DNA from 4 places in the Exiguobacterium sp. s56 genome. Region 1 is predicted to be linked to each of the others. Evidence: riboswitches for the same ligand, from Rfam matches in the RefSeq annotation. Region 1 holds a riboswitch; each other region holds the start of a gene.
What was found. A riboswitch is a leader RNA that binds a small molecule or an ion and turns the genes downstream of it on or off. The one in region 1 is predicted to bind thiamine pyrophosphate.

Region 2: it holds a riboswitch for thiamine pyrophosphate, as region 1 does, so the genes downstream of both, KNP71_RS02965 (YkoF family thiamine/hydroxymethylpyrimidine-binding protein) here and thiT (energy-coupled thiamine transporter ThiT) in region 1, are expected to answer to the same signal.
Region 3: it holds a riboswitch for thiamine pyrophosphate, as region 1 does, so the genes downstream of both, thiW (energy coupling factor transporter S component ThiW) here and thiT (energy-coupled thiamine transporter ThiT) in region 1, are expected to answer to the same signal.
Region 4: it holds a riboswitch for thiamine pyrophosphate, as region 1 does, so the genes downstream of both, tenA (thiaminase II) here and thiT (energy-coupled thiamine transporter ThiT) in region 1, are expected to answer to the same signal.

Annotation. Positions count from the first base shown of each region.
Region 1 is NZ_JACSLR010000001.1:272,680-280,159, forward strand. Features, by position in the region: gene rsgA (ribosome small subunit-dependent GTPase A) at 1-730, shown strand, start outside; gene rpe (ribulose-phosphate 3-epimerase) at 732-1,388, shown strand; TPP riboswitch at 1,408-1,508, shown strand; gene thiT (energy-coupled thiamine transporter ThiT) at 1,585-2,157, shown strand; gene KNP71_RS01415 (thiamine diphosphokinase) at 2,157-2,744, shown strand; gene rpmB (50S ribosomal protein L28) at 2,803-2,991, opposite strand; gene KNP71_RS01425 (Asp23/Gls24 family envelope stress response protein) at 3,245-3,607, shown strand; gene KNP71_RS01430 (DAK2 domain-containing protein) at 3,630-5,321, shown strand; gene sdaAB (L-serine ammonia-lyase, iron-sulfur-dependent subunit beta) at 5,385-6,047, shown strand; gene sdaAA (L-serine ammonia-lyase, iron-sulfur-dependent, subunit alpha) at 6,060-6,947, shown strand; gene recG (ATP-dependent DNA helicase RecG) at 6,934-7,480, shown strand, end outside.
Region 2 is NZ_JACSLR010000002.1:1,915-9,394, forward strand. Features, by position in the region: gene KNP71_RS02935 (CPBP family intramembrane glutamic endopeptidase) at 1-379, opposite strand, end outside; gene KNP71_RS02940 (lytic transglycosylase domain-containing protein) at 458-1,150, shown strand; gene KNP71_RS02945 (DUF1643 domain-containing protein) at 1,185-1,772, shown strand; gene KNP71_RS02950 (energy-coupling factor transporter transmembrane component T family protein) at 1,788-2,522, opposite strand; gene KNP71_RS02955 (ABC transporter ATP-binding protein) at 2,522-3,850, opposite strand; gene KNP71_RS02960 (ECF transporter S component) at 3,843-4,418, opposite strand; gene KNP71_RS02965 (YkoF family thiamine/hydroxymethylpyrimidine-binding protein) at 4,411-5,004, opposite strand; TPP riboswitch at 5,086-5,186, opposite strand; gene KNP71_RS02970 (GTP-binding protein) at 5,248-6,441, opposite strand; gene KNP71_RS02975 (hypothetical protein) at 6,544-6,807, opposite strand; gene KNP71_RS02980 (SMP-30/gluconolactonase/LRE family protein) at 6,820-7,480, opposite strand, start outside.
Region 3 is NZ_JACSLR010000009.1:23,003-30,482, reverse strand. Features, by position in the region: gene KNP71_RS09625 (tetratricopeptide repeat protein) at 1-521, opposite strand, end outside; gene KNP71_RS09620 (ribonuclease FAU-1 family protein) at 571-1,110, opposite strand; gene KNP71_RS09615 (DUF58 domain-containing protein) at 1,175-2,227, opposite strand; gene KNP71_RS09610 (AAA family ATPase) at 2,231-3,151, opposite strand; gene KNP71_RS09605 (hypothetical protein) at 3,250-3,942, shown strand; gene KNP71_RS09600 (hypothetical protein) at 4,035-4,781, shown strand; gene KNP71_RS09595 (aminoglycoside phosphotransferase family protein) at 4,783-5,751, opposite strand; gene KNP71_RS09590 (hypothetical protein) at 5,794-6,114, shown strand; TPP riboswitch at 6,139-6,237, shown strand; gene thiW (energy coupling factor transporter S component ThiW) at 6,302-6,790, shown strand; gene KNP71_RS09580 (hypothetical protein) at 6,855-7,121, shown strand; gene KNP71_RS09575 (GNAT family N-acetyltransferase) at 7,116-7,480, opposite strand, start outside.
Region 4 is NZ_JACSLR010000009.1:65,365-72,844, reverse strand. Features, by position in the region: gene KNP71_RS09895 (diguanylate cyclase domain-containing protein) at 1-818, opposite strand, end outside; gene KNP71_RS09890 (SDR family oxidoreductase) at 953-1,588, opposite strand; gene thiE (thiamine phosphate synthase) at 1,612-2,250, opposite strand; gene thiD (bifunctional hydroxymethylpyrimidine kinase/phosphomethylpyrimidine kinase) at 2,222-3,058, opposite strand; gene thiM (hydroxyethylthiazole kinase) at 3,058-3,846, opposite strand; gene tenA (thiaminase II) at 3,843-4,517, opposite strand; TPP riboswitch at 4,599-4,703, opposite strand; gene pelG (exopolysaccharide Pel transporter PelG) at 4,765-6,213, opposite strand; gene pelF (GT4 family glycosyltransferase PelF) at 6,194-7,480, opposite strand, start outside.

The DNA of each region.
Region 1 (7,480 bases):
CACAGGCTATATCTTGGCCGTCGATGAGCGGTCGAACCATCTCGTCCGCCCGCCGATCGCTAACATCGATCAAGCGTTCTTGCTGTTCTCGGTCAAGGAACCGGCGTTCTCGTTCCATCTGCTCGACCGTTTCCTCGTCTTAATCGAATCGAAGCAAGTCCATCCGATTATTGTCTTAACGAAAATGGACTTGTTGACGGAGTCGGAACTCGAAACGATTCAAGCGGCAGCGGCCTTATATCGGTCAATCGGCTATGAGGTCATCGAGACGTCGACGGAGACCGGGTCGGGGATTGAACAAATTCGTGGGTCGTTTAAAGAGAAGACGAGCGTGTTTGCCGGACAGACCGGAGTTGGCAAGAGTTCGCTCTTGAACGCGGTCGCGCCGGAACTAGAACTCGCGACCGGGAAAATCTCGAAGTCGCTCGGCCGAGGCAAGCACACGACGCGTCACGTCACGCTCATCACGCTCGCTGACGGGCTCGTCGCTGACACGCCTGGTTTCTCAAGCCTCGAGTTCCCAGAAGAACTCGAAGTCGAGGAGATGCGCTGGTGCTTCCCTGAGTTCGTCGAGCGGCATGACGACTGTAAGTTCCGAGGCTGTGCCCATTTGAACGAACCGGGTTGTGCCGTCAAAGCGGCCGTCGAGGCGGGAGAAATCGCTTCCACCCGTTATGAGAATTATGTTACGTTTATGGCAGAGTTAAACGATAGACAACGGAGGTACTGACATGATTAAAATTGCACCCTCGATTTTAGCGGCGGACTTCGCCAACCTAGAGGCAGAAGTGAAGGCGGTCCAAGAGGCCGGCGCGGATTATATCCATTTTGACGTCATGGACGGTCAATTCGTCCCGAACATCTCGATCGGTCTCCCGGTGCTCGCGAGCTTACGGAAGAAGTCGGACATGGTGTTAGACGTCCACTTGATGATCGACCAACCGGAGCGCTTCGTCGAAGACTTCATCAAGGCGGGAGCGGACATCGTCACCGTCCACGTCGAAGCGACGAACCATTTGCATCGCGTGCTTCAACAAATTAAGGCGGCCGGAGCCAAGTGTGGCGTCGTTCTCAACCCGCATACGCCGCTGTCATTGATTGAACACGTGCTCGGTGACGTCGACATGGTACTTCTCATGACGGTGAACCCTGGCTTTGGGGGTCAGAAGTTCATCGAATCGGTCGTGCCGAAAATCGCGGCGTTGAACGAGATGCGCCAAGCGCGCCGTCTCGACTTTGAAATCGAGATTGACGGAGGCGTCAACGCGGAGACTGCGAAATTATGTATCGATGCCGGTGCTGACGTGCTCGTGGCCGGCTCGGCCATCTATAACGAGCCGAGCTATAAAGACGCAATCGATAGCATTCGCAACGCATCTCGTGTATAATCGTCCATAGAACAACAAATATTGTCGCAAGGGGTGTCACATTCTGTGGCTGAGAGGCATACGCTAACCCTTTGAACCTGTTCCGTTCACACGGACGTAGGGATGTGGCGAAAATGCACGTTGCTACTCGATAGCAGCATGGCGTTTACGTCATGCTGCTTTTTGTCGTTCGCTCATATTTTAAGGAGGGAAATAGATGAAACAACGTTTAAAATTACAGGCGCTCATTGAAATCTCATTGTTCGCCGCACTCGGTTTGATTTTTGATTTGCTCATCCCGTTCCGGATGCCGCAAGGCGGGTCAATCAGCTTGGCGATGTTGCCGATTTTCGTCATGGCGTATCGTCACGGTTTGAAAGGCGGACTTGCGACCGGTGCACTTGTCGGAACGCTGCAACTGCTGTTCGGGGCCTATATCTTCACGCCGGTCCAGTTCCTGCTCGACTACACGTTCGCTTACGGTGTCGTCGGGATGGCGGGGCTGTTCGCTGGTCAAGTGAAACGAGCCGCCAAGGATGAGGCGAAAAAGACGCTCGTCGTTTATTTGGTGCTCGGCGCGCTCCTCGGTTCACTGCTTCGTTACGGGGCCCACGTCTTGTCGGGGATCGTCTTCTTCGCCGAATACGCGGAAGGTCCGGTCGTCGCCTACTCGTTCGCCTATAACATGACGTACATGCTCCCGTCCTTCCTCGTGTCGGCCGTCGTCCTCGTCCTCTTGTTCGTCTCGGCACCGCGCTTCGCGACGCTCGCGACCCGGGACGTCCGCTAATGCGGGTGTTGATTGTGGCGGCCAGCCCGGAACCAATCTCGGGACTCCCGCGTGACGTCGATTACATCATCGGCGTCGATGGGGGGTACGAGACACTGTTGAACCACGGGCTGAACCCAGATCTCGTCGTCGGCGATTTCGACTCCTTCACGGGCGAAGTGCCGATCGACGCCGTCCGTTATCCATCTGAGAAAGATGTGACCGACCTCGAGATCGCTCTCGAGGCGGCACGGGGGCATGGCGCGACGGAAATGCTCGTCTACGGTGCGCTCGGCGGCCGGCTCGATATGACGCTCAGCAATATCGGTCTGCTCGAGGCGTATCCTGAGATGCGTCTCGTCACGGCAGGGCAGACGGTACGACTCGTCGGGTCGGGACGCTATGAACTCCCGCGTCAAGACGGTCACTATTTGTCGCTCATCCCATGGAAGCAGGCGAACGTGACCATCCGCGGCGTCAAATATCCGCTCGACCGTCACGATGTCGTCAGCCATGAGGCGCTCACCATCTCGAACGAATGGGACGATGAAGCGGCGGACTTGATCGTGCACGACGGTATGGTGCTCGTGCTGTCTATCAAAAAATGAACACAAAAAAATCCCATCGGCGAATGCCGCTGGGATTTATTTCGTTCGTGTATAAAAATTATACGCGTTCAACGAGACCTGATTTAAGAGCGCGAGCTGAAACCCAAACTCGTTTAGGTTTACCGTCAACGAGAATACGAACTTTTTGTACGTTTACACCCCAAGTGCGTTTTGTCTTGTTGAGTGCGTGCGAACGGTTGTTACCTGATTTAGGTGATTTACCTGTTACGTAGCATTTACGTGCCATGCGTTTCCCCTCCTTTTTTATGTGGGTTCGTCCTAATAGACACTCGTTTATATTAGCACGGGTTTTTTCACGATGCAACTAGAAAATCATAGGATGACAAGAAAAAAACTTGACATTACTGGAAAGGATTTTAATAATGAATGAGGGTTACGGCTACAATTGACCGAGTTTATGGAGCAGGTTCTTTTAATAACTAGGTACTTATTGTAGAATGTAGTGAAGGAATCATTCCGAATAAAGGAGGCTACTCCATATGGCAATTGAAATGAAGACAACATATGGCAATATTGACATCACGAACGACGTGGTCGCGACACTCGCAGGCGGTGCGGCGATGGAATGTTTCGGCGTTGTGGGAATGGCGTCTCAAGCTCAATTGAAAGACGGGATCGCAGAACTATTGAAACGTGAAAACTACGCCCGAGGCGTTGTCGTACGTCAAGATGGAGAAGACGTACATATCGACATGCACATCATTGTAAGCTACGGGACGAAAGTGTCGGAAGTCGCATACAACGTGCAAAGCCGTGTAAAATACACGCTCGGTGAAACTTTAGGATTAAACGTTTCGTCGGTAAACATATTCGTACAAGGCGTTCGTCTGACGAATGACTGACGAGAACGAAGGAGGATTTGGTGTGGGTTTAAAACGTTTAGATGGATTGGTGTTCGCGAACATGGTCGCGAACGGTGCAGCCAACTTGAGCCAGAATGCGGATTATGTAGATTCGCTTAACGTCTTCCCGGTGCCGGACGGCGATACGGGGACGAACATGAATTTGACGATGACATCGGGTGCGAAAGAAGTGGCCGCACTCAACTCGGCGAATATCGCTGACGTCTCATCGAAGTTTGCACGCGGTCTCTTGATGGGGGCACGTGGGAACTCGGGCGTTATTTTGAGCCAGTTGTTCCGTGGTTTCGGTAAAGCAATCGAAGGCAAGACAGAAGTGTCGACAGTCGATTTCGCCGAAGCGTTGAAACGTGGCGTCGATACGGCATACAAGGCGGTTATGAAACCGGTTGAAGGAACGATTTTGACGGTTGCTCGTGAAGCGGCCGACGAAGCGCTCCGTGCTTCAGAGTCGACGAGCGACTTCAACGAGTTCATGGAACTCGTGATTGTCGAAGCGAAAGCTTCACTCGAACGGACACCGGACTTATTGCCGGTCTTAAAAGAAGTCGGCGTCGTCGATTCAGGCGGCCAAGGCTTGCTCGTCATTTATGAAGGGTTCCTCGCTAGCCTCGAAGGCAAAGAACTTGAGAAACCACATGCACCGGTCATGGATGCGCTCATTGAAGCTGAACATCATGCCCACGCTGCACAAGGATTCATGTCGACGGAAGACATCGAGTTCGGCTATTGCACGGAAATCATGGTCCGGTTCCAAGACGAGAAATTGAAGGACGCGCCGTTCAACGAGGACGCGTTCCGCAATGAATTGTCTGAACTCGGTGACTCGCTCCTCGTCGTCGCAGACGAAGAGTTGCTCAAAGTTCACGTTCACGTCGAGACGCCAGGTGACGTCATCACGAAAGGACAGCGTTACGGGGAACTCGTCGCTGTCAAAATCGAGAACATGCGTCAACAGCACTCGACCATCTTAGAAGAAGAGCATGGCGCCAACCAGCACGGCGTTCAAACGGCTGCTCCGACGGCTCCGAAGGCGAAAGCGCCGTTCGCGATCGTTACGGTCGCGATGGGCGAAGGTGTCAGCGAATTGTTCCGTTCACTCGGGGCGGCCCACGTCATCGAGGGCGGTCAGACGATGAACCCATCGACGGAAGATATCGTCAAGGCGATTGAAGCGGCCAACGCGGATCACGTCTTCATCTTCCCGAACAACTCGAACATCATCATGGCTGCTGAACAAGCGGCCTCGGTCGCACCTTGCGGCGTCTCGGTCATTCCGACGAAGACGGTGCCACAAGGACTCGCGGCAGCGATCGCCTTCAATCCGGAAGCGGATGTGGAAACGAACGAGAGCGTCATGAAGGCTGCGGCAAGCGCCGTCAAGTCTGGTCAAGTGACGTATGCGGTTCGTGATACGAGCATCGACGGTGTCGAGATTCGTAAAGACGACCACATGGCGATTGCCGAGAAGAAAATCGTCGCCTCATCGGCTTCGAGCCTCGAAGCGGCGAAAGCGCTTGTCGACGCGCTCGTGGATGCCGATGACGAAATCATCACGATTTTGACGGGCGAAGGTTCGTCAGCGGAAGACGTCGCAGCACTCTCGGCGTATATCGAGTCGAAGAACGACGAGATTGAAATCGAGGTTCATGACGGGAAACAACCGCTCTACTCCTACATTTTTAGTGTGGAATAAGCTGTAACTCAGCCCTACCTTCTGTATAATGAAGGTAGGGTTTTTTTGAAAGGGGGAAATGCGATGAAATATCGCAGTGTGTTTGATATCATCGGTCCGGTCATGGTCGGTCCATCGAGTTCGCATACGGCCGGAGCCGCGCGCATCGGCCTCATGGCTGGGAAGTTGTTCGGGCGTACGCCACGGCTCGCGCACATCACGTTTTATGGGTCGTTCGCCGATACGTATCGGGGGCACGGTACCGATGTCGCCATCGTCGGCGGCATCATGGGCTTCGATACGTTCGATTTGCGCATCCCGCAAGCACTCGATATCGCCAAAGAGCGCGGCATCGAGGTCGTCTTTGAGACGAGCGATGCGTTGACAGACCACCCGAACACGGCCCGGGTCCACCTCGAAGACGAGGATGGCACGTTCGAAATCGTCGGGATTTCAATCGGCGGCGGGACGATCGAGATTACCGAGTTGAACGGATTCCCGCTCAAACTGTCAGGCGGCGGTCCGGCACTCGTCGTGTTGCACCATGATCGCTTCGGGGCGATCGCGGCCGTGACTGGCATCTTGGCCCGGCATGAGTTGAATATTGGGCATATGGAAGTGAGTCGTCACGAGAAAGGCAAGCAAGCGCTTATGGCGATTGAGATTGATGAACATCTGTCAAAAGACGTGTTAGCGGAAATTGAGCGGTTACCTCAAATCGAGCGGGTAGCCATCTTTGGGGAATAAGGAGAAACCAATATGTTTAAATCAGTAGAAGAATTAGTCAGAACGGCAACAGAGCGAGGCATTCCGATTTCAGAAGTGATGATCGAGCAAGAAGTGCACGTCAGACGCTCGACGCGGGAAGAAGTCGTCGGTATGATGGAGCGCAATCTAGAAGTGATGGAAGAAGCGGTCGCCCGGGCACTCGAAGGCGTGACGTCCGTGACGGGTCTCACGGGGAACGATGCCGTGCTCATGACCGACTATATCCGTTCCGGCAAATCGCTCGCCGGAGACTTGATTTTAGATGCGGTCGCAAAAGCGATCGGCACGAATGAAGTTAACGCGGCGATGGGACGCATCTGCGCGACCCCGACCGCCGGAAGCGCCGGCGTCGTACCGGGTACGTTGTTTGCGGTCAAAGAACGTCTGGAGATGGACCGTGACGCGATGGTCCGCTACTTGTTCACGTCAGGAGCGTTCGGCTTCGTCGTCGCAAACAACGCTTCGATTTCAGGAGCGGCTGGTGGTTGTCAGGCGGAAGTCGGCTCAGCGACCGGGATGGCCGCCGCGGCCATCGTCGAAGCGGCCGGCGGGACGCCGGAACAATCGGCGACGGCGTTTGCAATCGCACTGAAAAACATGCTCGGTCTCGTCTGTGACCCGGTGGCGGGGCTCGTCGAGGTGCCGTGCGTCAAACGGAACGCCATGGGCGGGGCGAACGCCATCGTTGCAGCCGATATGGCACTCGCCGGGATCACGTCACGCATCCCTTGCGACGAGGTCATTTCCGCGATGCATGAGATTGGCCAGATGATGCCGACCGCGTTGAAAGAGACAGCGCGTGGTGGTCTCGCCAATACGCCGACGGCACGCCGTCTCGAACGAAACATCTTTGGAGAGAAAGAAAATGTCAAGAAGTGAGGCGTTGACGACGCTGAAAGGGGTCGGGCCAGAGATGGCCAAAAAATTAGAGACGATGGGTCTCGAACGAATCGAGGACGTGCTGGAGCACGTCCCGTTTCGTTATGAAAATTATAATAGCGGCACGGTGACGACGGCCATTCACGGCGACCTCGTCAAATGGAGCGGCACCGTCCAGGCGGCACCGCTCGTACGCTATTACAGTAAAGGCAAGAACCGTCTCCAATTCCGCTTGTTGCTCGAGGAGCGCTACGTCGTCCACGTGACGATGTTCAACCGGGCCTTTTATAAAGACAAGCTCGCGCTCGGCGCCACGGTGACGGTCAAAGGGAAATGGGATATGAACCGGATGACGATCAGTGCGACCGACCTCGAGTTCGGTGAGCTCTCGGATGGGTTGCAACCGATTTATTCGCTCCGGGCCGGACTGACCCAAAAGAATTTCGGACGCATCGTCAAACTCGCATTCGAACAGACGACCTCGTTCGAGAATCGCCTGCCCGAATCGATTCGGCAACGTTATCGTCTCGAGG
Region 2 (7,480 bases), on a different contig from region 1:
TCGTCTGAGGCAACAGTAGCCGTTCAATCTCGAGCTCATAATATGGCCGTAACCGGCGCCGCAAACCCGGAGACGTTTTCACGAGCAGATAGAACGCGATCAATGCGGAGATGAGGACGCTCGTCAAAAAGAAGAACTGCCAGGCGCGCAAATCCCCCTCGGCCGGGGCGAAGCCGAGCCCGACCGCTTCAGGCGGGACCTGGAACAAAAAGATGAGGGCGAGCAACAGCAAACAGAGCCCCCACGCCGATTTGATGGTCTGATCGTACACGCGGCTTCGTCCGAGCGTTTCAATCATCGGTTTCATCAACCGGGCGTTGAACAATTGGACAATCAATAAATACACGAGAATGATGGTAAAGACGGCCTGTTCGAGCATGGATATCCACTCCTGTCCTTCCTGTTAGCTATATGCTACACTATTCGGGTATTGTCTAGAAAGCTAGGAGGCGGAATCTTGAAACGATTGATTTTGCGACTGACCGGTCTCTTGCTTGTGATCGTGCTGTGCCTCGGCGCAATCGGCTGGTTTGGTCAACATGATAAAGTGAACAACGCCCTTTACCGGGCCTATTACGGGGATCACGGCATCCCTGCTGTCCATCGTGACGTGTATGAAGATGCGGCGGCGACGTATGACGTCGATTGGCGGCTTCTTGCCGCGGTCCATCGCGTCGAGACGATTTTCTCCCATAGCTCATCGATGCGTTCATCAGTCGGGGCGATCGGTCCGTTCCAATTCATGCCGCGGACGTGGCTCGGTTGGCAGTACGACACCGACGACCAAAAAGGTGACGTGCCTGAGGACGAGGTCGATTTGACAGACCTCGCGCTGATCGAACAGTATGGCGGTCTCGGACGCGACGGTAACAACGATGGCCAGGCCGACCCGCACAGTCTCGTCGATTCGGCCCATGCAGCCGCTTATTATTTAAGCGAGCACGGTGGGACGACGGCAGATTCGACCGATTCGATTCGGAACGCCATCTTCGAATACAACCGAAGCGAGCAGTATGTCAACGATGTGATGTCGTTTTATGAGTCATATCAAACTGACGTGTCTTATTTACCGGATGACAAGGCGACGGCGACGCAACAAGTCGCCCGCTATACGATTCGCTATTTGGAATGGTTCGCCGGCTGGGTCTGACCTGGCACTATTTGAGCAAAAGTGAGGAAACATTATGAACACCCATATCGAGGAAGTGACGATTCGCGTCAAGTCGGTCTTCAATGAGGACAAGACGAAACGATATATGCGAACGTACGAATTCACAGATGTCGTCGACGGCGTCATCTGTGCCGTCATCATCTACTCACCCCGGATGAGCGATGCCTTCTTGTCTGGCACGACCACGCAGCGGGCGTATATGCTCATGCGTAACCATCTCGATCAACCGATCCGTGAGATGCGCGTCATCAGTCTCGTCCCGACACTCGCCATCAATGACAATCTGCCTTACGTCGAGTCACAGCTTGACGAGGTCAACTTTCATTACGTGGAGGAAACGCTCGACGAGGTCGAGGCGACCGGCGGAATGGTGATCGTCGGCTGGGGCTCGCCAGGACGCTTGATGCACCATGCGACCCCGTATAAGACGCTGTTCGCCGACCACGAGGCCCATATGTTCTGTATCGGCACGACGTCCAAAGGCGAGCCGCAACAGATTCGTATGGCCAACGAGAACACTGTGCTCGAGGCGTTCAATAATGAATCGGTCAAACCGAAGTTTAGAATCGTGAAAGAAACGAAACAAGACGACTCCGAGTGAGTCGTCTTGTTTCGTTTATACGCCAATCCATACGCTCACTCCGAACAATACAATCAAGAGCGACGCCAACAGAAAGTCGTACCGAGTGATGGCGACTACTTCATACGTCGCTCGTGGTTCGCCCGTGAACCCGCGTGCCTCCATCGAGAACGCGATGCGTTCCGCTTGTCGGATCGATCCGGCCAGAAGCGGGATGACTAAATTCGGAACGTGCCGAATGTGATCGAGTCGTGTCTCTAAACGAACGCCTCGCAAAGCATGCGTTTCATACAGTTGCATCAGTTCATGCTTCAAAATCGGAAAGAAACGAAAGCCGACGAAGACACTGTAAGCGATTTTAGGTGACAACTTCCCTTGTTGCATCAAGCTGTAGACGAACCGTTTGGGATCCGTCGTCAGTGTGAACAGGAGTGACAACGCGGTGAATGCTAATACCCGTAAGGAGAGCGTCGCTGCTAGTATCACATTCTCGTCGGTGACGTCGTTGCCGAACAGCGTGAACATGACCTCCCCGCTCGTCTCTTTTCCAAAGACGAGCGTCGTCCACAATGTCCCGAGCGCGGTGAATAAAAACGGAATCATGAATAGCCCCCAGCGCTTCCAGTTCACGTTAGAAAAAAGAATTTGAAGTATAAGCGTTCCGATGAATACCGCAAGCGGCGTCCATGGATTGTACATAAAGGCAAGACCGAACATGAGACACGTCACGGTCATAAATTTGATCGTCGGATTCATCTCTTGAAACGTCATCACGATTCCTCCAGCAATAAACCGTGAGCTTGTAGTAGCTCCGTCTCATTCCAGAGCGATGCATCATATGGCCCACTCAAGTAACCTTCATGCATCAAGTAATAGGTGTTCGCGATTCGGGCGAAACTAAGGTCGTGTGTCACAAACAGAACCGTCTGGCCGGCGCGGATTCGTTCAACCATCAATTCATAAAGCGCACGAAGCGATACCTCATCTTGTCCAGCAGTCGGTTCATCGAACGCGATGAGCCGTTTATTCGAGAGCATCATCACGCCGATGGCGAGCCTTCGTTTTTGACCGTGACTAAGCGAGAGTGGGTGGTCGTTACGAAACGGTCCAAGCCCGAGCCGGTTCATGATGTCCCCAATCGGACGATTATGGCCATATGCGAGTTCACGTGTCACATCACTCGTGATAAATAGATGAGCCGGAGATTGTGGGACGAGTCCCACTTCTTGATGTTCGCGGGCAAGGCTCTTGAGCCAAGTCGATTTGCCACTGCCGTTTCGACCAAGTACGGCAATGAGATCACCCTCGGCGACGGTCAGCTTGCTCGTTGCTAGGTTGAATGTTTTTCGTTTCAATTGCGGTACGTGAAATAAAATAGTATTTCCTTGTATCACTTCAACCGGAGAGAACGTATAATCCGGGCGGGCAACGAACGGTCCGTCATAGTTGATGCGTCCGTTCACGAGTTCCACTTCTCTGTCGAAGAACCCGCCCCATAGGAAGGGTCGATGCTCGATGACGACAACGTTTACCGTCTGTGCGACGTTGTCGAGCCACTGAACGAAACGGGTTGATGTCTCGGGATCAAGGTGCGCGAGCGGCTCATCGAGCAGTAGCCATTCCGGCTTCCCGATCAAAGCACAGGCGACAGCGATTTGTTGCTTTTCACCACCTGACAGGTCATGAATGACTCGGTCACGATAATCGGTCAACTGCAATTCCGCTAAAATCTTGGCCACACGCGCCATCATCTCGTCCCTCGCCACGGCAAAATTTTCGAGTGTGAAAATCAATTCCTCCTCGACCGTCTGCATGACGAACTGACTGTCAGGATCTTGAAACACCGTTCCGACACGACGATTCACCTCACCAGCTGCATACGTATCATAAGAGCGGTCAAACAAGTGTAATTTGCCTGTCACGATGCCATCGCAGTTATCCGGATACAGACGATTCAACAAAGAGAACAATGTCGATTTTCCCGACCCGCTCGCCCCCGTGATGAGTGTCCTCCCAGCCGTTAATTGAAGCGTGATATCCGTCAATACTTCGCGCTGTTTTTCCGGATAGCGGAATGACAGCTGTTCTGCCTCAACCATGCACACGTCCCTGACGCGCGATGGCATACCCTTCGAGCGCACCCGTCCGAAGCAACAAGTCGCTTAAAATCTTACCTCCCAGACCGGCAATGAGCATCCCGCTCGTCGCTCGTAACGCGAACATCGTCGCCACGTATGTCGGACTGAGGGCAGCGAGTCCACCCATGACGTACGTATACGCGAAACTAGTCGCAGCTGCACCAAATCCGGCCAGCATGAGCACCCAAAGGTCATATCGCTTGTAGCTCGTGACCGCAAACGCTGCTTCAGCACCAAGTCCTTGAATGATCCCGACTAAAATAATACGAGGTCCAATCGCGTTACCAATCATCATCTCAATCGTCGCCGCAAGCACTTCGGACAAGAATGCGGCGCCAGGTCGGCGGATGATATAAGCCGCAATAATCGAGACGATGAACCAAATCCCAAAAATCCATTCGTACGCGATCGGTCCAATCAAGCCAGCCCATAGATTCCCGACATGGACGAACGCCAAATAGACGACAGCGAACACGACCGATAAAATGGCCAACAAGACGATTTCTTTTAACTTCCACGACTTAAGCATGCTGTTGTCCCTCGTGTGACGGGCTGTTCACGCTGAACGTCACCGTCATGACGACGTGGCTCGTCTTCGCACGGACCCGGTCGAACGTCGCCTCGTAAAATGAAAACACCGGTTCGATGTCGCCGTGAATGCCCGAGGCGTAATGCATCGAGTCATTGAAGACGCCACGCTCTTTCGCAAAGGCAATTTCTTCGTAGATGATGTCCATATACTTCGCGTCCCCGAGCGGATAGAGGGCGAACTGGGAAGAGACGTACTGGGTCGATACCGGACCGTTCACAGGATCAGTCGTCACGTCGAGCAGGTTGTCTCCTGCCGTGTCGCCTGGGCAGCCGACCGAGAACGTCCCGCTCATCGACATATGTTCCCCGTTCTTCGACGCATGTGACAAGACGGCTTTGGCCACGTCGAACACATGCTCACTGCGTCCCCGGATGACCGTCGAGACGTCATCGGTATGCCGCCAAACGTTTTGCAAGTTCGTCTCTTTCAATGCCCCTTTGATGACACTCACAAAATCAGATGTCATTGGGCTCAGCGTAAAGCGGAATCCGACGATCGGACTCGTACCACATTGGTTGTTCATGTTCTATTCCCCCTTATTGTATGTACACAAAAAAGCCGCATCCATGAGAATGCGGCCACTCGTCCAATGTAATAATCCATTAGAAAAAGTGCCACACTTCCTCACGCCGGTATTACCCGGATCGAGTCATAAGGGATTGGAGCCATGCTCACATCTCAGCCGAAGCACCCCTAGTGTAGTCCAATGTATGCGGTTATCTATGCAACGAGAAGTATAGACGACCGCTCCGAATTTGTAAACGGTTTATGTGAAAGTCACGATACCGTTCCCCGGAAGCGTGTCCTGCAACGTCGTCCAATCGAGCGCCATCTCCTCATCCGTCAACAGACACGCGTCGAGTCCGGCCTCGATGACCGCACGCTCCATCCGCTGCCCGATCAAGACGAGCTCCGTCTGACGGTCCCCGTACGGCTCGACGTAGTCGGCGGCGAGCTCAGGTTCTGCCGTGAACATGAGACTCCGCTCTTCCTCCGGCAGCGTCGCGAGCCAACGTCCCGCGTGTTCGAGCGTCGATGCGTACCCCGCTTGCGAGAACAGGCAGGCGATGTCGTTCCGGGAGGCGATCCATAAGAAACCTTTGGCGCGGACGACTTGATCCGGGAACGCCTCGATCCAGGCGTGGAGCCGCTCCGGATGAAACGGACGGCGGCGGCGATAGACGAACGAACTGATGCCGTATTCCTCCGTCTCTGGTGTGTGTGTCTCGGCCTCTAGTTCTTGAATCCAGCCGGCGGCGTGCATCGCCTGCTCGAAATCGAAAAGATTGACGTCCAACAGCTCCGTCAACTCCACGTTCGCGTAAACTGACGTCAACAGTTTGGCGGTTGGATTGAGCGCCTTCAACAGCCCGGCCATCTCACCGAGTTCTGTCTCGGTCACGCGGTCCGCCTTGTTCAAGACGATGATGTCCGCGAACTCGATTTGGTCGACAAGCAGGTCGACGACCTCGCGGACGTCCGTCTCATCGATGGCCTGCTTCCGTTCATGAAGCGACTCGCCCGAGTTGAAATCTTTCAAGAACCGATACGCATCGACGACCGTCACCATCGCATCGATATAGACACGGCTCGTCAAGTCGATGCCAAGGGCGTCATCGGCGTATGTAAACGTTTGAGCGACCGGAATCGGTTCTGAGATGCCAGATGACTCGATGATAATCCCGTCGAGCTCACGGTCGTTCGTGATGTCCTGTACCGCTTCGAGCAGGTCCTCACGGAGCGTGCAACAGATGCAGCCGTTCGATAGCTCGACCAATTTTTCGTCCGTCCGCGAGAAACCGTTCTGCTCGATCAATCGTTCGTCGATGTTCAACTCGCTCATGTCGTTGACGATGACCGCATATTTCTTGCCGGACCGATTGTTCAACAGATGATTCATCAACGTCGTCTTGCCGCTCCCTAAATAACCGGACAGCACCGTGATTGGAATTCGTTTCATGTATCTTCACTCCTAAATCGTAATCATTACTCTTTAGATAATGACGGGTCACCTTTGTCTTGTCAAGAAAAAACACGCCCGTTCCCGGACGTGTTCCTTTCCCTATTCTTCCAACGCCTTGCGTTCCGCCTCGGAGCGGGGATACGTGTTCGCTTGCCACTCGGCCCGATAAATCGAATCGAGTTGCGTCAGACCGACCTCATCCTCATCCTTATCGGCATCGACACTCGGGGCCTCATCCCAGCGCGGATTCAAATACGTGTGGTCGTCTTCCTGGTTCGAATCCAATAGTTTTTGAATCCCGACCCGGGCCACTGCCGCGAGTGCCAAACCGATGCCTGCACGAACGAGCAATCGCTTCACCATCTCTTTACCTCCTTATCGTCCAAACCGATAGAGCGGCATCCCTTTCACGTCTGTATCGATTTTAAAGACCGACCCCGCGTCCGGATGGGCTTTGAGTGCCTCGTCATCCATTCCTTCACGAGCCGTCGTGATGGCGAGTTGGTTCAAGTCGTCACCGACGAAACAGCACGATGTGACGTTCGGGGCCGGCACGAGCACCTCGAGCACTTTTTCACCCGTCTCCGGGTTCCAGCGCGAGACGCGGCCGCCGGCGAAGTGTGCAATCCATAAGAACCCTTCCTCATCGGACGTCATGCCGTCCGGGAATCCTTCCTCGACGGTGAAATCGATGATGGCCTCCCCTTCGCCGAGCGTACCCGTCTTCAAGTCAAAGGCGTATTTACGGACCGTCTCGGTCGGTGTATCGATATGATAGAACGTCGAATGGTCGGGTGACCATGTCAGTCCGTTCGATAATGTCAACTCGCTCAACATGACCTCGGTCGTGCCGTCGCGATTCAGGCGGTATAGTGTCGCTTGTTCCGCCTCGTCTTCAAGATGGAGCGTGCCGGCGAAGATGCGTCCGTACGGGTCGGCTTTCCCGTCATTGAAGCGGAGCTTTCCTTCCGGGTCGTCGAGTTCGACGATTTTATCGAGCTCTTTTGACGTCTCGTCCCACTCATAAATCCCGTCT
Region 3 (7,480 bases), on a different contig from region 1:
ATCCGGTCACCGGTCTCCGTGAATTTGCCCCAGGCGATGCGCGGCACCGTATCATGCTGTTGGTCGTGTGTCGGGTGGCTGATGCTCGTGAACGTGACCCAAGGCACGCTCGTGATGTAAAGCAGACTGTCCGGCTCATCGTCGCCGACAACGACTTCCCGTTTCGCCCCGCTCATCCGGGCCGTCACTTCTTCCATAAAGTCCGGGAACGCGTCTTTATAGGTCGCCGTGCAAAAGTTGAAGACGTCATCGTCCATCATGACGGTGAACGATGGATGTACGACGTTGTGCTCGATGACCTCGTCGCCGCGAATGCGGTAGCGAAGCTCCGGGATGGCGTTCGCCGTCTTGACAGCACCGTACAAGAACAGTTTAAAGAACGACTGGCCGGTCCGTTTGGCGTGCGTATGTAACTTCGTCACATCAACGCTCGCCGTCACATTGAAATGTGGAGCGTCAAACGCCTTGAAGAATTCGTAGTGCTTCTTGCGCGACCACGTCTCGGTATTGATGATTTTCATGATTCGTCCCCCTGTTTTTTCTTTCACTGTACCAAAGGGAACAGGTCGTTCAAAGTTTTTGCTTTAACTCGGTGTAATGCTCGTTCGCCAAGTCGAAATAGACGAAGTCCCGACGTTCAATCCGGTCGAGCGTCGCATGGAAGTCACGCCAGCCCTGCTCGACGAGCTCCGGCGTCAGTTCTCCGGCCACCGTCGCTTCCTCGAACTCGTCCTCGTCTTTGCGGACGACGTCCCCGTTCGGGAAGATGAGGATGTCGAGCAACAAGTCGTCCATATACGGGATTCCGTCCTCGTATCCGATCGCTTCGACGATATCGATGTACCATTGAACGATGTGTCCTTCATCATTAAACATGACGGTCACACCGAACGGCTCGTCGTCCGGGAAATATTGGAGCCAGGCGTAGCCAGCGTCGGCGACGATGAACTCTTCTCCCTTGTGCATCTTATATTGAGGTGCGCGGACCGCATCGATTTGAAACAAGGCGACGGTCCCGGAGAAACGGTCATCATGTACCTCCATTTGCGCGTAGCGATGTTGCAAAATCCGTTCCCAGTCTCGACGATTGGCAAATTTCCGTTTTGGCATATGTCTCTCTCCTTTTGACCCAATTCATACGTAAAGAGTTCGCCAAAATCCGACATTTCCCTGTTCAATCGTACAGATTGTGTTGATTGAACGAGACGAGGTGGCTTTGCTTCAATCGTTTTCGCTCGACCATCCGCGTAAAGGCGTCTGTCGAGATGAAGCGATTGCCTGGGTGAATCGTCGCTAACTGTAGCAAGATGAAGCGTATGCCGCGCTCGCCTTCCTGAAGCGGGACATGGAGCATCGTCCCATCCTCATTGAATCGATTTAAAAACAACTCGATTTTGCAGTCCTCTTTTAACAGGCGCGATGTGACGAAGGCGGTTTGGCTGATGAGCGATTCGAAGTCGTGATGGAGCGTATAACCGGACGGACCGGTCAAATCCAAGGCGAACGTGAACGTATCGAGCGTCGTCTGTTGAAACACTTTCGACTGCAGTCGTCCGAGTTTTGCGGTCGCATACCAATCGATCTCCTTCACCGGTTCCCCTTCATACGGTTTCGACCCGATCAGTTGCAACGGATTTCGAAGCGGTGACGCCAAGTGCGGCCGGTCCCCGAGCGCTAGCCGCTTCGTCCCGACCGGTGGATGCAACAGGAGCGATGGAAGCACGGTCCACTCTGTATCGATCGGTCGTTCATACAAATACGTCCCAAGGCGAAACGGGAGCGTGACGGCGATGACGCATTCCTCGAACATGGCTGGACCGCGATACTCGGCGCGCACGACCAATTCGTGCCAGGCTCGACCGACATCGACCTCATAGTCGAGCACGTTCGGAAGGCGCTCATGCGCCGGAAAGCTGATTCCTGAGCTCGCCTTCAAGCGAACCCGTAGTGGTAGTCCGAGCCGATTCAACTCGTCCACCCCATCAACCACCAACACGAGCCGACTCTCATCTCCGACAAACAGCAATTCTTCGTATTGTGTGAACCGGAGATCGATGTGCCGCTCAAGTTGTTGCCGCGTCCGCTCGAGCATCCAAATCGCACTCGCTATAATGAAACATAGATAGCCCAACCCATAGACGTACGGGAAGAACACGAGTATGGCTCCGCTCACGAGATATACAGGGAGGAGCCAGCGCTGCAACCAGGCGTGCGTGGACAGGATCATCCGTCAGCCCTCGACCGGCACGGGCACCGTGTCCAGAATGTGCGCGACGACGTTCGCTTTCGTCGACTTGATGCCGCCTTCGAGCGTCAAGCTGATGCGATGGGCGAGCACGTACGGCGCCACGGCTTTGACGTCTTCCGGGATGACATATAGCCGGCCGGCCAAATAGGCATAGCTTTGACACGCGCGGAGCAACGCGATCGCGCCGCGCGGGCTGACCCCGACCTCGACAGACGCGTGCGCCCGGGTCGCATGGACGAGACCGAGCATATAATCGAGGACATCGTCTTGAATCGCGACTTGTCTCGTCTCGGCTTGTGCTTCTTGCAGCGAGGCGAGTGACGTCACGGCTTCGATGTGTTTGCGGGTCTCGGTCAACACTTGCAACAACAGTTCCCGCTCTTCGGCGGCGTCCGGATAGCCGACCGGAATCGAGATGAGGAACCGGTCAAGTTGCGCGTCTGGGAGCGGGAACGTCCCGGCCGATTCAATCGGGTTCTGCGTGGCGATGACAAAGAACGGTTTCGGCATCGGATACGTCTTCCCACCAATTGAGACTTGTCGTTCCTCCATCGCTTCGAGCAGCGCCGACTGGGTGCGCGGGACGGCCCGGTTGATTTCATCAATCAGGACGACGTTCGCGAAAATCGGACCTTGCCGATGGTCAAAGCCTTGCGTCTTCATATTGAAGTAGTCGGTCCCGATGACGTCGGACGGGAGCAAATCGGCCGTAAATTGGATGCGCGAGAATGACCCGTCCAAACTGCCGGCGATCGCTTTGGCGAGCAACGTCTTCCCCGTTCCAGGTACGTCCTCGAGCAAGATGTGCCCTTCGGCGAGAAGCGCCGTGCAGCAGAGCCGGACGACTTCACCTTTCCCCAAATACACTTCATTCAACTGTTTGATGACCGCTTCGATTTCCATTTCGTTCCCCTCCGTTGGTAGATGTCTTATTCGAATTTTACCTGTTTATGGTAATATAGACAATAAATAGTCTGAACATTCCGATAAGGAGGGAAAGGATGAAGTGGTCATCTCGATTTATAGGGTTCCTTGTTGTGACAGCTTGTCTCGTTGTGACGTTCGTCTTTGTCAGCAAGGAGACGTTCAGTTGGCTTCAAACGATCCATACACCTGCTCCAATCAGTGTGATCGAAATGGGCAAGCCAGAAGAGGCCCCACCACCAAAAGGTGGTATTGATTTGGGTTCTACCGATGAGAAGGGAAACGGTGGGGAACGGCAAGTGAAGGAAGACATGCTCAAATTCAAATTTGGTAGCGGGAATGGTGATGCCCCAGGCGGACTCGGCACATTGTTCGCTTTCCTTGCCGCCATCGTGTTGACCGTCTATGGCGTGCGTAGATGGCTGCGTCGTCGGCGGGGGAAAGGATTCACGTTTTCTAGTAGACAGAATGCCTTTGCGCCACTGTCTCTCAACGCGGACACATCGATTGAGGCACGGACGTTCCCGATGCTCACGAATATCGAACTGAGGGATTGGCTGATCACGTTCAACGCGTCACTCGCCCCTGAGTTAAAGCTTCGAACGAATGAGACGGTCGTCGACTGGTTCGAACGCATCGAGCTGACGGATATCGATGCCTCGCTCTATCATCTGATTCGTTATGGTCCCGCATCCGATCGCGACATCCCGTTCGAGCAGCAACAACGATTTTACGAGGCACTCGACCGTTACTTGAAGCGGCAACCCTGAGCGAGAAAGTACCCGGGTTCTCAATGACTGGCAAACATGCTACGCTCATTGATAATAGGAAAAAAATGTAACTTTCTTAGGAGGTTTGATTGATGAAACGCCTAGGCCTACTCGGATTCAGTGTGTTTTTACTGACCGGGTGCACCGATTCCGTTGAGCAACCCATCGTCCCAGCCGATACAAATGAGCCGTCGTCCGAAGACATCACCGCTTGGACGCGAGAAGATTTTAAAGACGTCTTCGACCAATATGAAAAAGTCCCGCCGCTCTTGAAGGCACTCGAGAACGATGGACTCACCCCGTTCCGCGAGACGTTTGAGCACGTCGTCATCGCCGGCGACGGCATCCAGCATACATACGCCGATATTCATCCGTTCAAACTCGATGACGGCACGTACGCCACCGTCTATGAGAGCGAGAACGGGGACATCGCTAACGGTCCCGAGTCGGTCGCCCCGCTGTTTTGGCAAGAAGCATCGTTCCTTCAATTCGTCGAAGAGATTGAAAAACGGAAATATGGGACGAGTGCCCCACCGACGGACGTCATCCTGACCGAAGATGAATTCCAGACGCTCTATAATCGCCACGCCTACACATCCGCGCTCATCGTCGAGCTCAACGAATGGGGCGTACAACTGGCGCGCGATCCGCTCGAGAACGTTATCATCGCGGGAAACGGGGTCAAGGAAGTGAAGGCCGATTTGATCGTCTTTGAAGTCGAGGGTGGCTACGCCATCGTCTATGACCGGGACGGTGAGATCTTCAAAGGGCCGGAGTCGATTGCTCCGCTGTTTTGGAGCGAGACGGATTATGAAAACCTACTCGAGAAACATGAATGACTTATGGGACACGTCGTTTCAAGTCCCGGTACTCGAGTAGCAAATTGAGCCATTGCGCCGGCTTATCGCTCGACTCAGCTACATCGTACCGGTACCTCGTCACATACACATGCCACGACAAGGCACGATAGACGCAACCGAGCTCTTCGGCGATCAATAGATGACGCCAAAGTACGTCCTTGGGTGCGACGCCGCTCCACGCTTCCAAGTAAACCGTACGCATCGTTTGAATCTGTTCATACCAGGCGACCTCGTCTTCTTCCGGCAATAAGTCGTACAGCGCGTTCCAAAACACGCGCACGCTGAAAAACGGATGCGTGACGGTCGCGTCGCCCCAGTCGAGGATACACAAATCATTCGTCCGTTCCCGCCAGAAGATGTTGCCGCCGTGTAAATCACCGTGCTCGAGACTCATCGGCATCCCAATCGCCAGCTCATCGCACATCGCGATCAATTCATCTTGAAGCGCGAGCATAGCCTCGGCTTTGTATTGCTCGAGCCCGGCGCAGAGCTCAGGTAAATACGTGCGAATTTCGCCCTTCAACTTGGCCGGTCGACGGTCCGGGATGCCGTAAGACAAGCAGGTCTCGATCTGGTCGACCTCCTGTCGCTGCAGCTGTGCGTATTGACGCAACGCCGCTTCGTATCGACTCACGTCCGGTCGTTCACGTAGCGCCTCTCCGCCGATGTCTCGCATGAGCAACCAGTTCCGGGCTGAATCGATGGCGATGACGTCAGGCACGAAATCAGGATGCCGCTCGGCCAGAAACGCCGACAATCCGGCCTCGCCGCGGCTGATATCGGTCACCGCTTTGGCGTAGTAACGTTCCTCATCGAGCGCGCCAACAAGCAAGTACGTCAAATCGGTATCTTTGATCACGTGCCACCTCGCATTCGGCACGTTTGCCTCAATCCATCGTTCGAACCGTTCACGAAACGATCGGTCACGCCATGGGATTGCCTGTCTCATCCTGTTCACCCTTTCTTTCATCATCTCCTAGGAGGAAACGATATGGACGTTGTATATTACTCATACCCGGTCGATGCCATCTTGTATATGTACTTAGGGGCGACGGCCGTCGTCAGTCTCATCATCGGGCTGCTCGTTTGGCGTCTGTTCAAGCGCCGAGCTGTCGGCTTTTGGACAACGCTCGTTCTCAGCTTTGTCGGGCTGTCGCTCTCGCTCGTCTGGTTTCAAAACGCGTCCGTCGCCGTGTTCATGGGGACACTCCCGTGGTTGATTAATCTCGTCTTTTCCCTTTTGCTGTACGGCCTATTCGTCGGCATCGCCTATGTCACGTTCCGACCGCGAAAGCTCGACCGCGTCAAATGACGGTATGCTATACTCATGTTAATAAACGACCACTAGGGGAGCCTTCGGGCTGAGACGGCATACGCCGGACCCTTCGAACCTGATCTGGCTCATACCAGCGTAGGGAAGTGGTGTGGGATTTGTCTGTCTTTCCACGCCACTTTTCCACTTGGAGAAGTGGCGTTTTCATTTTGAAAGGAGACTATCTATGCGTATTCAACAACTCACTTGGATGGCGATGCTCATCGCCATCGCCGTCATCGGTTCCCTGTTCATCTCGATTCCGACCGGTGTCGCCCGTGCCTATCCGATTCAACATATGGTGAACGTCATCGCCGCCGTCACCGTAGGGCCGATCGGGGCCGTTCTCGTTGCGTTCGTGACCGGAATCGTCCGTGTCATGACCGGTACCGGGTCGCTCTTGGCCTTTCCCGGAGGTATGATTGGGGCGCTTTTGGCCGGGGTCTTCTATATGAAGACGAACCGCGTCGCCTTCGCCGCATTCGGTGAAGTCATCGGGACCGGCCTCATCGCCTCGCTCGTCGCCGTCCCGTACGCCAAGGTGTTGATGGGGAGCGAGTTCGGGGCGCTGTTCTTCTTCCCGGCCTTCCTTGCGTCGAGTGTGACCGGGGCCGTGCTCGGCTGGATCGTCTTGGCTCGGGTCAAGCAATTACGACCGCTCACGGTGAAACGATAAATAGGAGTTGCCCCCGCTAAAGAAAATGGTAAAATCAGGATAACACATACTAGGAGGTCATGTCTTGAATCGATTGACGCTATTACTGGCTGCCACCGCTTGCCTGTTCATGTCCGGTCTCTTGTACACGCTTGAACGCATCGCCACGTTCACCCGCTGGAATGCTCAAATTGCGACGGGCACGTTCTCCAGCGAGCCGATGTTCGTCGATGTGCTGCTCCAAAACGTGTTCATCTCGATTTTCGGAGTGGCTGCGATCGTTCTCTTTTTCAAAGCGGGCAGTGCTGTTCAAGGCTCAACGACGACGAAAACAGGGACGGCCGACTTATGACGGCTGTCCCTGTTTGACGTGATACACCCAAATCTCTTCCCCGTTCGCCTCATCAATCAGGCCACTGTCGACAAATCCCCCCTTCGCATAGAACCGTTTCGCCGGTTCGTTCATCGGATGCAGACTGAGGATGAGGTCATCGACATCGAAGCGTTCTTTCATCCACTGAATCGTAAGTTGTAAACATGTTGAACCGATGCCTTTCCCTTGCTCTGTCACATCGATCATAAATCGATCGAGCCAGATGTAACGCTCCACCTTGTTCTCGGCCCCAATCATCATGAAGCCGACGGGATGCTCATCGCGACAAAGCGCATAGCACTGCCACGCATATTTGACATCGGTTTCCATCTCGCGAA
Region 4 (7,480 bases), on a different contig from region 1:
ACGACTCGGACGGTATGGAACAACATACGCGCAGCCGGGTTCGCACTCTCGATGCGACCGGTGTCGTCGACGAGGAGAATTGCCGATGGATTCAAGTTGTAGAGGGTACCGTATCGTTTCGCATAAGACGCGAGGAAATCGAGTCGGTTCATCGCCACGACGAGGGCGACCGTCCAGACGAGGCCCCCATACATATACGCATACGGTGGCATGATGCCACGGAACTGGAAATAGCCGAAGACGATGTCCCAGATGAGGACGGCGACAGCGGTCCAAATGAGCATGCGCAGGACACGTTGATGCTCGGTCCGATCGGCGCGTTTGAGTGCATAGACGAGTAACAGGATGATGAGAAAATGGAACACGTTGCCGACGGTCATCGTCGTCAAATACGATGCGTTGAACTCAGGATAAATCCAGACGCCGACTTGGTCGAACCGCTGACTGTTCAAAATGTTCTCTTGGCGGATGAACGTCAACGCGACCGGCACGAGCGGCAAATAGATGACATACGGATACATCCATTTCGGCAGTTTCGCCCCGACTCCCGTCACTTTGACGATGAAGTGGACGGAACACACAAAAATCAAAATGCCAGCGTTGCCGAACCAATAGGTGACGAAGGCGGGACTGGCTTCAATTGGGGACAGATGTCGTCCAAACTCGGCCAAGAACAACATCGCGTAGCCAAATACGAACAGGCTGAGCAGTCGATGCTCGACTTGGCGAGGGTTCCGGAGCAAAACATCAAGGGCAAGGTGGCTCAATAAGAAAGCCGGAAGTAAATAAACGGCCATATAGAGAAATAGTGTGGTCACGGATAGACCCCTTTCTTCAAACAAATCCATCTCTTACTTTCTCTATCGGTCGAAGCGAATCCTTTCTCGAGTGCGCGGACACATCCATACAAAAAGCGAGCGGAACCAAGTCCGCTCGCAGTCGTCATCTCTTTTTATAACGTGTCTTCGATTGCCGTGTCGCCTTTGACGAGGTCAATCGCTTGATTGTAGGCCGCGTCATGACCGATGAGGTGGGCCAAGAAGGCCGCCACGTCTGCACGTGGAATCTCACCCGTTGAGACGTCGCCCGTCTTCACTTTGCCCGTGCCAGCGTCGTCCGTGAGGGCGCCCGGACGAACGATCGTATACGTCAGTCCGCTCTCCTCGAGCAAACGATCGGCATGATGCTTCGCGACATAGTATGGTTTCATCTCTTCCGGCCATGCCGAACGATCTTCCGCCTTCAAGGCGCTGACCATGACGAACTGTTTTACATTCCCGTTCGCCTGAGCCGCCTCGACACTTTTCGCCGCGCCGTCAAGATCGATTAACAGCGTCTTGTCGGCTCCGGTACTACCGCCCGAACCGGCCGCAAAGATGACCACGTCCATCCCAGACATCGCCTGTTCAAGTGACGACACGTCACCTTCGAGGTCGCCTAATACGGCTTGATAGCCTTTCGATGTAAAGTCGTCGAGTTGCTCTTGTTTCCGCACCATCGCCGTGACTTGATGCTTCCCTTCCTCGTGCAATCGTTCGACGAGCTGTTTTCCAATCTGTCCATTCGCGCCTATTACAAATACGTTCATCTGTCTTCCTCCTCAAGTTGAATTCAGAGACAAGCGAAACGCCGTGTGGCCATGGCCACATCCGGTGCAGAAGCGATGGCCGAGATGACGGCGACGCCGTCCGCCCCGTCGTTCCGAATCATCGAAACGTGTTCCGGTGAGATGCCGCCAATCCCCACGATTGGCAGCTCTCTATACAAGGCTCGAACTTGGCGGATGAGCACCGTCCCGTTCACTGCCCCGGCGTCTTCTTTCGAATTCGTCGGGTAGACCGGACCGATGCCCACATAATCCGCATGCTCGATGGCCGCCGCTACTTCTTCGAGCGTGTGCACCGAGACACCAAGCCATTTGTTCGGGCCGATTCGCTTACGAACGCGTGCGGCCTCGGCATCATCCTGTCCGATATGCACGCCGTCGGCATCGATGCGCTCTGCTAGTTCGACGTCATCATTGATGATGAACGGAACATCGTATGAGCGGCAGAGTGTTTGCAACGCTCTCGCCATCGCTTCTTTTTTATCCCCATACAGTGCATGTTTACCTTTTTCACGAAATTGAAAACATGTCACGCCACATTGAAGTGCCGTTTCCACCGTCTGGAGCATGTCTTCCGCGTTCGCGGTTCCGCAAATAAAGTAGAGCCGCAACTGCTCAGCGATGGTTCGTTGTGATGGATTCAAGCGTCACACCTGCCTCTCCATGTGTCGCATACGCCCAGTGATTCGTCGGTCCATGTCCGGCACCGATATCGAGTCCATGCGTGATGGCACTTTGAATGAATCGCTTGGCGGTCACCGTCGCCTCGAGGATAGAATGGCCTTTGGCCAGTTCCGCCGTGAGCGCTGCCGAGAACGTACAACCGGTGCCATGCGTGTCACTCGTCTGGATGCGCGGGGCCGACAGGAGGAACGCCTCTGACGCCGTCATGACCAAATCGTCCGCAGTTGCGCCATCGAGATGTCCCCCTTTTAAAATAACGGCACGGACACCGTACGCTAACATCCGTTCTGCTGCTTCGATGCTGTCTTCAAACGTCCGAATCGTCATGCCCGTCAACACTTCCGCTTCCGGCACGTTCGGTGTGACGACGGTCGCGAGCGGCAAGAGGGATGTCTTGAGCGCCTGGACCGCCGAATCCTGAAGCAGCGAGGCCCCGCCTTTCGCAATCATGACCGGGTCAACGACGAGCCGATTGAATGTGTGACGCCGCACCCCGTCAGCGACCACCTCGATGCGCGCCGCATCGAACAACATCCCGGTCTTGCACGCTGCAATCATAAAGTCTGAACCGATTGCATCGAGTTGTTGCGTCACGAGTTCTGGTGACACCGCCTCGACCCCATGCACCCCACGCGTGTTTTGGGCCGTGACAGCCGTCAAAACACTCGTCCCGAACACACCGAGCTCTTGAAACGTCTTCAAATCAGCTTGAATGCCAGCGCCACCGCCCGAATCCGAACCGGCAATCGTCAACACTTGCTGCCGTATCATGACACCACCTCGATGCGGTCACTCGGCAACTCGACCGCCGTCATCTTGCCGAGCTCATTCAAGAAGTGAACGGGGAAGTCACCCGGCCCGTCGGCCAAAGCGGTAGCGAGTTCCCCGCACCGGGCATAACCGGCTAGCGCTGTCGCCGTGGCCGTAACCGCATCCCGTTCGACCGCAAGGAACGCACCGACGACCGCACTCAGTAAACAACCGGTCCCTGTCGTCCGGGCCATCGCGCCAGTGCCGCCTTTAATTTCAATCGTCACGTCCCCGTCACTGACGATATCCGTCTCTCCGGTCACGGCAACGACACAGTTGTAGCGCTTAGCCGCTTCACGCGCGATGTGATTCAAATCATCCCGCGTTTCCCCGGCGTCAACGCCGCGCGCCGCCGCGTCGAGACCAATCAATGTGGCGATTTCTCCGGCATTCCCACGGATGACCGTCGCACGGACAGATTGCAGAATCGCCTGGGCGACGTCGCGCCGAAATGAGGTCGCCCCGACACCAACCGGATCGAAGACGATCGGACTACCTGCTTGATTCGCCGCCTGTCCGGCTCGAATCATCGTACGTTCCGTCATTGCATCGAGTGTACCGATATTGAGCACGAGCGCATCGCTTAAAGACGCCATCTCGGCCACTTCTTCAACCGCTGACGCCATGACCGGGGCCGCCCCGATGGCGAGCAACCCGTTCGCTGAAAAGTTGGCGACGACGATATTCGTGATGTTGTGGATGAGTGGCCGTTCGGCTCTGACTTTGTCCCATAAGTCGCGCTTCATCGTGTCACCCCCGCCGGTAAATCCCACGACTCGAGCGTCCACGCCATCTCCCAAAACGCATGTTCATAATAACAACTCTTCAAGAACAACTGTTGATACCGAAAGCGTTCTTCCGCCGTCGCCTGCCCAGCGAGCACGTCGAGTCGTTCAATCTGTTCCTCGACGAGGTCGCGGAACCATTCCGACCCGTACGTCGCAATCCACGTCGCATAAATCGGATGATCGGGTGTCGCGTCTTTCATGCGTTCGCCAATCTCGTAATAAACCCAATAGCACGGCAAAATCGACGCGAGCACATCACCGAGCGTTGGACCGGCCTGTTGCATATGGAGCGCATAGGCGTAAGCCGTCGGGGCCGGCTCAAACGTCGCCCACTCCGCCTCCGTCACGTTGAGCAAGGTGAAAAACTCACGGTGAAGCGCATGCTCTGCTTCGATGGTATGGAGCGCGTGCGTCAAAAAGCGGCTCGCCACTTCCATGTTCGGGGCGAGTGTCGCGCCTTTCGCCTGTACTTTCGAGAACTGGTTCAAATAATACGAGTCTTGCATGACGTAATGCCGAAACTTCGCCTCGTCGAGTTCACCCGTTCCGAGCTCGCGGACGAACGGATGGTCAAAGCTGGCTTGAAACAAGGCATCGGCCTCTTGTCGTAAATGTGCGGTGAATGTCATGTTTTCTCCTCCTTTGTAATCAAAAAAGACGCCGCCTTCCATAACGGAAGCGGCGTCGGATTTACACAAAGTGTACGAAAACAATCGGTTCGCCCACTTCCCTACGCTAGCGTGAACTAGATCAGGTTCAAAGGGTCTGGACCTCGTCCATCTCAGCCGCGTCACGCGACTCCCCTAGTGGTAAACATTATGAAATTCGGTCGTCTACGACCACATCATATCAGTCTTTCCCTGTACTGAAAACCCTTTATCGCGAAAAGCGCCGGTTCAACAACGTCCCCATTTGCGAGAACCGCTCGGTGCCGAGCTTGCGACGGTTCGACGCGGCGAACACGTAATAATCGACTTTGCCCATATAATAAATCAAACGCAGGCCGGCCAAGAAGAACGTGATCGTCGTGCTGACGGCAAAGCCGACACCGTACCAATCGATGCCGCGCGGCAAGAGCAGTAACGCGAACAACGCGTTCAACGTGAAGAACGAGATGTTGACGAACAACGCGCCGCGCCGGTCCTCGAAATAGAGCAACAACAACGTCAAGATGAGAATCATCGCATTCGCGAACGCCGCGAGCGTCGTCATCCGAAAGATTTGACCGATCTCATCCGGGACACCAATCCAACTGACGAACACGCCCGCCATCAGGATGGCGAACAGCGTCACCACGCCTTGGCTCCGTGCGAGTCGAATCAACTCATTTTTCAATACGGACGTCATCGTCTGTTTCGCCTTCTCGATTTGATGGAGTGCCCCGCCGTAGTTGATTAATCCATAAAACGTACGGTAGCGCTCATAAAACCGGGTCTCGACGGCAACGACGAACAACAGTTGCGTCGGGATAATCGTCAAGTACGACCAGAAGATGGCCGTATCATAATACGGGTTGAACAGGAACGAGTCCGCGATGATGACACGTCCTTCACCGAACCAGATGATGAAATTCGTGACCCAAATCCCGAGCACGTACAACACGCCGATGGCGAACAAGTCCGGATAGCGGTCGAAGTACTTGAAGTACGAGAACTCTTTCACCGCGTAACGGAGTGGGAACGTCCGGAGCATCGCGAAGAATAACCCGAACAACGTCACAATCATCCCGACCGTGAAACCGAGCAACAGCTCGAGACTCGACGGGTCGACCATGAGACGGCTGATCGCATAGACGCTCCCGACCGAGATGAGTCCACCGAGCAGGAAGCTATAGGCCACCGCTTGATAATACTTGGCGGCACTGAGAAACAAAAACATGACCCAGATGACGTTAATCGTCATGAATAAAACGAACAACGTCAGTTTGTACAGAAAATCGAGCGGCGACAATAGCCAAAAGATACTATACAGCAAGCCTGCAGCGAGAATCGTCACTTTGAGCATCCCGGTGAATACCGGGAAAATCTCATGTGCCTTCTTCTCATAAAACAAGTCCGCCACGTATCGGGTGACGACGAGCTGTTGAAAACTGAACAAGATTTGCGAGAAGATGAACGCGTACGAGACCGAGATCATGAAGAGCGTCCGTTCGGCGAGCGACAACGTCGGCATTTGGAACGCCAACCATTGAATCGTACCGACGACCAAGATGACAATCAACCACGGTCCGGATGTGACGAGGCCGGAGAACGTGTACGCCTTCAGCCGGGACGAATAGTAGTCTTCTTGGAACAACTTCTGTAACTTAAACCCGATGCCCGCCATACTGTTCCCTCCTCGCTTCATAGATAGCCTTATAGCGGTCCACGACTTGTTGGAGACGATAATATTGGCGGACCCGCTCCCGTCCGTTCTTGCCGAACCGCATTCGTTCCTGCGGGTAATCCATCATCCATTCGACTTTGTCGGCGACCGCTTCCGGATGAACCGGTGGCACGATGAAACCGGCCGGACCAAACGGGTCATCCGCTCGTCCGTATAAAAGCTCGGAACAGGCGCCGACATCGGTGGCGACCCACGGAATCCCGGCGGCCATGCCTTCGAGAATCGCGAGCGGCTGCCCTTCCGAGATGCTCGTCAGGAGCAGTAGATCAAAGGTCGGCAAATACGTTTGGACGTCCACTTTCCCGGCCAGTTCGACATAATCGCTCAATCCGCTCTGTTCGATGAGCAGACGGCACTCTTCCGCATATTCTTCATCCTCGTCGAGTGGACCCATGATTGTCAGTTTGAACAGACGATGCCGCTCCTGCAAAATCTTGGCGGCGTAAATCATCGTCTTCAAGTCTTTGATGGGAACGAGGCGGACGATGGCACCGATTTGAAAGAGGTCGTGCTCCGGACGATTGACCGTCGCCTGGATTTGTCGGTCGGCAATCCCGTTGGCGATAATTTTCGTCTTCTCGCTCGGGGCGCCGATCCATTCCTGATATTCGCGATTCCGCTCGAACAAGGTGATAATTTCATCGGCCGCGTTATACGCCTCGCGGGACAAGTGGTGGAAGAACCGGACCCATCTCGGCTTATACGGCGCCGGAATCCAATACGACTGTAAAATTTCTTCCTCGCGTTCACGGGAATAAATGCCATGCTCGGTCAAGATGAACGGGATCCCTTGCGTCTCTTTCATGTAGGAAGCGACTACCCCGGCATAACCCGTCGATACGGAATGGACGAGGTCGACTTTCGGGAGCGGCTGATGGAGCACCCGCAAAATCGGGGTGTACATGCTTTGCCACATCCAGAAATAGTCGATGAACGAGCCGCCGTTCATCTCTTCGGCGTAGGCGGCCTTCACGTTGCGCCAAAAGAACTCGCTCGCGAAAAACGCCTCGCTCGAAGGCACTTCTTTCCCGAGTAGTCGCAACGCTTGCCGGTTCGGGCTTCTTAACATGAGCCAATCCGACACGTTCTGTTCGTCGTCGGCACCCCACTTCAATCGTCCCCTCGCGCGTTCACCTACGTCGTTCAAATACAGATGGGTGATGCCGGAGACGTTCGGAGGGAGCGCGTATTTCATGTCTTCTGGCCG